2 regions of the Actinomadura sp. NPDC000929 genome follow, and region 1 is predicted to be linked to the other one. Evidence: riboswitches for the same ligand, from Rfam matches in the RefSeq annotation. Region 1 holds a riboswitch; the other holds the start of a gene.
The links. A riboswitch is a leader RNA that binds a small molecule or an ion and turns the genes downstream of it on or off. The one in region 1 is predicted to bind thiamine pyrophosphate.

Region 1 (3,394 bases):
CGTCGCCCGCGTCGATGTTCTCGCCATCTCCGCGCTGAAGACCTACGACCCGCCGGTGACCGCGCTCGGCGGGCTGACCGTCACCGGCGCGACCCGGCACGGCAAGTTCCTCGACCTCGACGTCGACGGGCTGCACCTCGTCGTCCACCTCGCCCGCGCCGGCTGGCTGCGCTGGCGCGACGAGATCCCGGCCAGGCCCGTCCGGCCCGGAGGCAAGAACCCGCTCGCCCTGCGCGTGCACCTGGACGACGGCTCGGGCTTCGACCTCACCGAGGCCGGCACCAAGAAGGGCCTCGCCGTCTACGTCGTCCGCGACCCCGACGACGTGCCCGGCGTGGCTTCACTCGGCCCCGACCCGCTGGACGAGTCGTTCACCACCGCCGCCCTGGCGGGGATCGTCAACGGCAAGCGCAGCCAGATCAAGGGGCTGCTGCGCGACCAGAAGGTGATCGCCGGTATCGGCAACGCCTACTCCGACGAGGTGCTGCACGTCGCCAGGATGTCCCCCTTCAAGATCGCGTCCTCGCTGACCGAGGAGGACGTCGCCGTCCTGCACGAGGCGATCGTCACCACGCTGCGGGACGCGGTGGAGCGCTCGCGCGGCCTCGAAGCCCAGGACCTCAAGGGCGAGAAGAAGACCGGCCTGCGGGTGCACGGGCGCGCGGGCGAGAAATGCCCGGTGTGCGGGGACACGGTGCGCGAGGTGTCGTTCGCCGACTCGGCGCTCCAGTACTGCCCCACCTGCCAGACGGGCGGCAAGCCGCTCGCCGACCGCCGCATGTCCCGCCTCCTCAAGTAGCGGGCCCCGGGCGCCGTGAGACGGGCCAGGCCCCGGCGGGTGCCGGGGCCTGGCGACGGGAGTCGGGGACGGAGCCGGAACGGGGATGGCTCGTCCGGACGGGACGAAGGATCGGGGACGGGATCAGCGGACCTTCGGGACGTTCCCGAAGACCGGGCCGATCTGGCTCCAGCGGTGCAGCTGGCAGCCGTCGTCGCGGGTGAACGTGGTGTCGATCCGCTTGCCCTGCCAGGTGCCCTCGACCGTGGCGATCTCCGGACCGCCGTAGATCTTGGTGCACATCTGGTCCTTGGGGACGGGCGCGAAGGGATCCTTGACCTTGGTGAGCGCCGCGCAGGCGCCGGCCGCCTCGGGATGGTCCCCGCCCGGCGGGGCGCAGGTCAGCCTCCAGGTCTTGGCGGGCGCCTCCTTGGAGGCCTTCACCCGCACGGTGAGCGTGTCCGCCGGTGAGCCGGACGGCTGCACGGACGTCGTGCCCGAAGGCGCTCCGGCGGAGTTTCCGTTTGCCTGTTCGTCGCCGCAGGCGGCCGTGGACAGGAGCAAGGCCAGCCCGGGCGCTGCGAAAACGAGCGTCCGATACCGCATGCGTGATTCGACGCAGGGGGGCTTCGCACGGTTCCATGGGGGGTGTGATGAATTTCGGGGAAGACGTGCCGGCCGTGGTCGCCGCGGATGTTCCGCAGGACGGCTACCTGCTGGACGTCCGGGAGCAGGACGAGTGGGACGCGGGCCACGCGCCCGCGGCGGTCCACATCCCCATGCGCCATCTCGGCGACCGCGCCGGCGAGATCCCCCGCGACCGGGAGGTCTACGTGATCTGCCGGTCCGGGGCGCGGTCCGCCCAGGTCACGTCCGCGCTCAATCAGGCGGGGTGGCTGGCGAGGAACGTCGGCGACGGCATGCACGGGTGGGCCGAGGCGGGCCGGCCGATGGAGGGCGCGGGGGACGGTCCACCGTACGTCGCGTGAGCGTCGATGTCGCTGCGTGAGCGTCGATGACGTCGCGTGAGCGTCGATGTCGCTGCGTGAGCGTCGATGTCGCTGCATGAGCTCGATGACTCTGGGGGATCTGAAAACTTTCGCGTGATCTGACCCGGTTGCCCTCTTCTGGGGCGTGACGGGCGGTTGTACGATCGGGCCTGACCGATGACCGCGGGAGCTCGGGCCACAGCCGGGCTGAGAGGGCGGCCTCCAAGGCGTCGCCGACCGCATGAACCTGTCCGGGTAATGCCGGCGTAGGGAGTGTGTGTCCCGTGACGTCCGACGTCGAAAAGCGCCCTCAGGGCGAGCGCGCCCCCGACGAGGTCCCCTTCACCCTCGACGAGCCGGCCCCCAAGGTCCTCGGATTCTGGGACCAGAGCGCCTTCTGGGGGAACCTCGGGGTCAGCCTCCTGGCCTTCTCCGGCGCCTACACCGTCCTCGCGCCGGACGCCGGCGGCCGCCCCACGATCTCGATCATGGCGGGCATCGTCGCGATGGCCGTCGGGACGGCCCTCGGCGGGCTGATGCTCGGCCTGGCCGCCGTGCCCGGCGCGCGGACCGGGCAGCCCGCGATGGTGCTGCTGCGCGGCCTGTTCGGCGCGAAGCTGTCGTACGCGCCGACCGTCCTCAACATCGCCCAGCTCGTCGGGTGGGGGACGTTCGAGCTGATCGTCATCGCCGACGCCGCCCGCGAGCTGTGGGACGGCGTCCCGCGCTGGGGCTACGTGGTCGCCGCGGGCGCGATCACCACCGTGCTGACGGTCTGGCCGCTCGGCTCGGTGCGGCTGCTGCGCCGCTACGTGACCGTCGCCGTGGCGATCGCGCTCGTGTACTTCTACGTCCAGCTCGTCCGGGAGCCGCTGCCCGACCTGACGCAGGGCTCCTGGGGCGGGTTCTGGCTCGGCGCGGACGCCGCGCTGGCCGTGTCGATCTCCTGGGTCCCGGTCGCCGCCGACTACACCCGGCACGCGCGCACCGAGCGCGGGGCCTTCGGCGCCGCGGCCGTCGGCTACTCCGTCACGCAGATCGTCGCCTACGTCCTCGGGCTCCTCGCGCTGGCGCTGGTGGCGGGCGACTCGAGCAGGATCTTCGACCCGTTCCTGGGCGTCTCGCTGGGCGTGGTGTTCTTCGCCGTGTTCGTGCTGCGGGAGGCCGACCAGTCGTTCGCCGACACCTACTCCACGGCGGTGTCGATCCAGAACCTGTTCCCCCGGGCCGACCGCCGGGTGCTGAGCGTCGCGCTCGGCGTCGGCATCACCGTGCTCGCGCTGGTCCTCGACATCGGCGACTACGCGGGCTTCCTGTCGCTGATCGGATCGGTGTTCGTGCCGATGCTCGGCGTCCTCGCCGCCGACTTCTTCCTCGGCCGCCGCCGGGCCGGCGGCTGGGACGTCTCGCGGACCGCGCCGTCCCGCTGGGGCATGATCGCGGCATGGGCGATCGGGTTCGTCGTCTACCAGCTCGTCAACCCGGGCACGGTCGCGCGGTGGACCGCTTTCTGGTCGGACGTGCGGGACGCGCTGCACTTCACGCCGCAGGCGTGGATGAGCGCCTCGCTGCTGTCGTTCCTGGTGGCGGGGGTCGCGGCCCTGCTCATCGGTAGGCTTACCAGACG
Region 2 (3,394 bases), on a different contig from region 1:
CTGCGCAGCCGTTACGTCCCCTCTGATCGCTCTGCGCGAACAGCCTGCCGCACGGGGACGTCCGGGTCGGCGATCGCCTCCGGATCCACCGGCGTCCCCGCGGCGATCACGCGCCTCGCCTGTACCAGGTCGCGGGGCCGGCCGACGGTGAGGATCGCGTCGAGGCGGTCTCCGGTCAGCCACGCCACCGCCCACCTGGGATCGGACGGGTCGCCCCTGCGCACGAGCCGCTCGGACGCGGAGTGGTCGCCCGCGTACTGGACCATGCGCCCGAACTGCTCCGACCAGAAGTACGGGGCGGCGTCGTACACGGCGTCCTGCCCGAGGAGGGCCGCGGCGGCGACCTCGGGGGCGTTCAGCGCGGCGTCCCAGTGCTCGACGAGCAGCCTGCGCCCGTAGCGGTGCGACCACCAGGCGGCGCAGTCGCCGACCGCCACGACGTCGGGCCGCAGCGCGCCCGGGGTCTCCTCTCCCATGTAGGTCCGGAAGGAGCCGTCGGTGACGACCCCGCGCTCCAGCAGCAGCCCGGAGCCCTCCAGCCACGACAGGACGGGCCGGACCCCGACGCCGACGACCACCTCGTCGGCGTCGACGCGGCCGCCCCCGGCGAGGACGAGGCCGCCGTCGCGCACCTCCGCGACCTTCACCCCGGTCCGCAGCTCGACGCCGGCCTCGGCGTACCAGGGGGCGGTGAGCGCGCCGACCTCGGGCCCGATCGCGCCCGCCAGCGGGGTGTCGGCCGCCTCCACGACGGTGACCGCGCAGCCCCGGCGGGCCGCGGCGGTCGCGACCTCGGCGCCGATCCAGCCCGCGCCGACGATCACGATCCGGGCGCCCGCGGTGAGCCGGGCGCGCAGGTCGCGGGCCTCGTCGATGGTGCGCAGCACGTGCTGCCGCCCCTCCCCGGGCAGCGTGATCGGAGCGGCGCCGGTCGCGATCACCAGCCCGTCGAAGGGCAGGTCGCCCGCCGTGGACGCCACCGTTCCGCCGCGTCCGGGCCCGTCCAGCCGCAGGCCGGTGGCGCGCTCGCCGAGCAGCAGCTCGCAGCGCAGCGCGTCCCAGTCGGCGTCGACGGTCGTGTCGTCGGACTCGCCCGCGAGGACGGCCTTCGACAGCGGCGGCCGGTCGTAGGGCCGGTGCCGCTCCGCCGACACGAGGGTCAGCGCGCCCTCGTACCCCTTGCTCCGCAGGGCCTCCACGGCGCGCACGCCGGCCAGCCCGCCACCCACGACGATGACCCTCTCCATGAAGGTCACCCTAACGGGCGGCGATCCGCGGATGGACAGGTGTCCAGGCAGTTGCCCGGTTCGCCGAGGTCGTAAGGTGGGGGCAGCGGAACGGCACAGCAGAACAGCACAGAGCGCGGGAGTCCGGTGCGACCGGGCTGAGAGGGCGGCTGAACGGGCCGCCGACCGCCACGACCTGATCCGGATCATGCCGGCGAAGGGAGCGCGCATGCAGATCGTCATCATCGGCGCCGGGGTGATCGGCCTCGCCACCGCCTGGCGCACCGCCGCCGGCGGCGCCGCCGTCACCCTCGTCGACCCCGCGCCCGCCTCCGGGGCCTCCTCCGTGGCGGCGGGCATGCTCACCCCGGTCAGCGAGCTGAGCTACGGCGAGGAGCCGCTGCTGCGGCTCGGCCTCGCCTCCCGCGACCGGTACGGCGCGTTCGTCGCCGAGCTGGAGGAGCTGACCGGCCTGGAGACCGGCTACCGCACCGACGGGATCGTCGAGGTCGCGTTCGACTCCGACGACCTGCGGCACCTGGACGACCTGCGCCGGTTCCAGGAGAGCCTGGGCATCGCCGCCGAGGCGCTCACCGGCCGCGAGTGCCGGCGGCTGGAGCCGATGCTCGCGCCCGGCGTGCGCGGCGGCCTGCTCGCCCCCGAGGACGGCTCGGTCGACCCCCGCAGGCTCGCCCCGGCGCTGCTGGCGGCGTGCGAGCGGCTGGGCGTCCGGCTCGTCCGGCGGCGGGCCGAACGGGTCGTCGTCGAGAGCGACGCCGCCGCCGGCGTGGGGCTGGACGACGGCACCGTGATCCCCGCGGACCGGGTGCTGCTGGCCGCCGGGCCGTGGTCGGGCGACCTCGGCGGCCTGCCTCCCGGGACCGTTCCACCCGTCCGCCCGGTCAAGGGCCAGGTGCTCCGGCTGCGCACCCGCGCGCCGTTCCTGCGGCGGCCGACCCGCGGCCTCGTCCGGGGATCGTCGGTCTACCTGGTGCCGCGCGCCGACGGAGAGATCGTCGTCGGCGCCACGCAGGAGGAGCTGGGCTTCGACACGCGGGTCACCGCCGGCGGGCTGTGGGAGCTGCTGCGCGACGCCCGCGAGCTGCTCCCCGGCATCACCGAGCTGGAGTTCGCGGAGGTCACCGCCGGGCTGCGGCCCGGCTCGCCCGACAACGCGCCCGTGATGGGGCCGACCGCGCTGCCCGGCCTGCTGGTGGGCACCGGGCACTTCCGCAACGGCATCCTGCTCACGCCCGTGAGCGCCGACATCCTGTCCGCGATGCTGCTGGACGGGCCCGTCCCCGAGGTCGCCGGGCCGTTCGCCCCCGACCGCTTCTCCCCCGAGGTGAGCGCATGAAGGTGATCGTCAACGGTGAGCCGCGCGAGCTGCCCGACGGCGCGAGCGTGGCCGAGGTCGTCGCGTCCGTCACCGCGGCCGCGACGGGCGTGGCCGCGGCGCTGAACGACGAGGTCGTCCGGCGCGCGGAGTGGGCGGCCACGCCCCTGCGGGACGCCGACCGCGTCGAAGTGCTGACCGCCGTCCAGGGAGGATGAGGATGAAGGACACCGACGGGCTGGTCATCGCGGGCGAGGAGCTGGGCTCGCGGCTGATCATGGGGACGGGCGGGGCGCCGAGCATGGCGGTGCTGCGCGAGGCGCTGACCGCGTCCGGGACGGAGCTCACCACGGTCGCGATGCGCAGGGTGGACCCGTCCGCGCGCGGCTCGGTGCTGGACGTGCTGACCGAGTGCGGCATCCGGGTGCTGCCCAACACGGCGGGCTGCTTCACCGCGGGCGAGGCCGTCCTGACGGCCAAGCTCGCCCGGGAGGCGCTCGGGACGAACTGGGTCAAGCTGGAGGTGATCGCCGACGAGCGCACGCTGCTGCCCGACCCGATCGAACTGGTCGAGGCCGCCGAGCAACTCGTCGACGACGGCTTCGTCGTCCTGCCCTACACCAGCGACGACCCGGTCCTCGCGCACCGTCTGGAGCAGATCGGCTGCGCGGCCGTGATGCCGCTCGGCTCGCCGATCGGGTCGGGGCTCGGCATCCGCAACCCGCACAACATCGAGCTGATCGTGGAGCGCGCGACCGTCCCGGTGATCCTGGACGCGGGGCTCGGCACGGCGTCGGACGCGGCCCTGGCCATGGAGCTCGGCTGCGACGCC

Region 2: linked by a shared signal. The riboswitch ahead of thiO (glycine oxidase ThiO) and the one ahead of ABWI04_RS20275 (purine-cytosine permease family protein) in region 1 are both predicted to bind thiamine pyrophosphate.

Annotation. Positions count from the first base shown of each region.
Region 1 covers NZ_JBEUPA010000054.1:34,814-38,207, forward strand. The annotation lists gene ABWI04_RS20260 (Fpg/Nei family DNA glycosylase) at 1-799, shown strand, start outside; gene ABWI04_RS20265 (SSI family serine proteinase inhibitor) at 923-1,222, opposite strand; gene ABWI04_RS20270 (rhodanese-like domain-containing protein) at 1,432-1,767, shown strand; TPP riboswitch at 1,941-2,058, shown strand; gene ABWI04_RS20275 (purine-cytosine permease family protein) at 2,052-3,394, shown strand, end outside.
Region 2 covers NZ_JBEUPA010000123.1:19,437-22,830, reverse strand. The annotation lists gene ABWI04_RS31925 (NAD(P)/FAD-dependent oxidoreductase) at 12-1,247, opposite strand; TPP riboswitch at 1,353-1,466, shown strand; gene thiO (glycine oxidase ThiO) at 1,456-2,583, shown strand; gene thiS (sulfur carrier protein ThiS) at 2,580-2,780, shown strand; gene ABWI04_RS31910 (thiazole synthase) at 2,777-3,394, shown strand, end outside.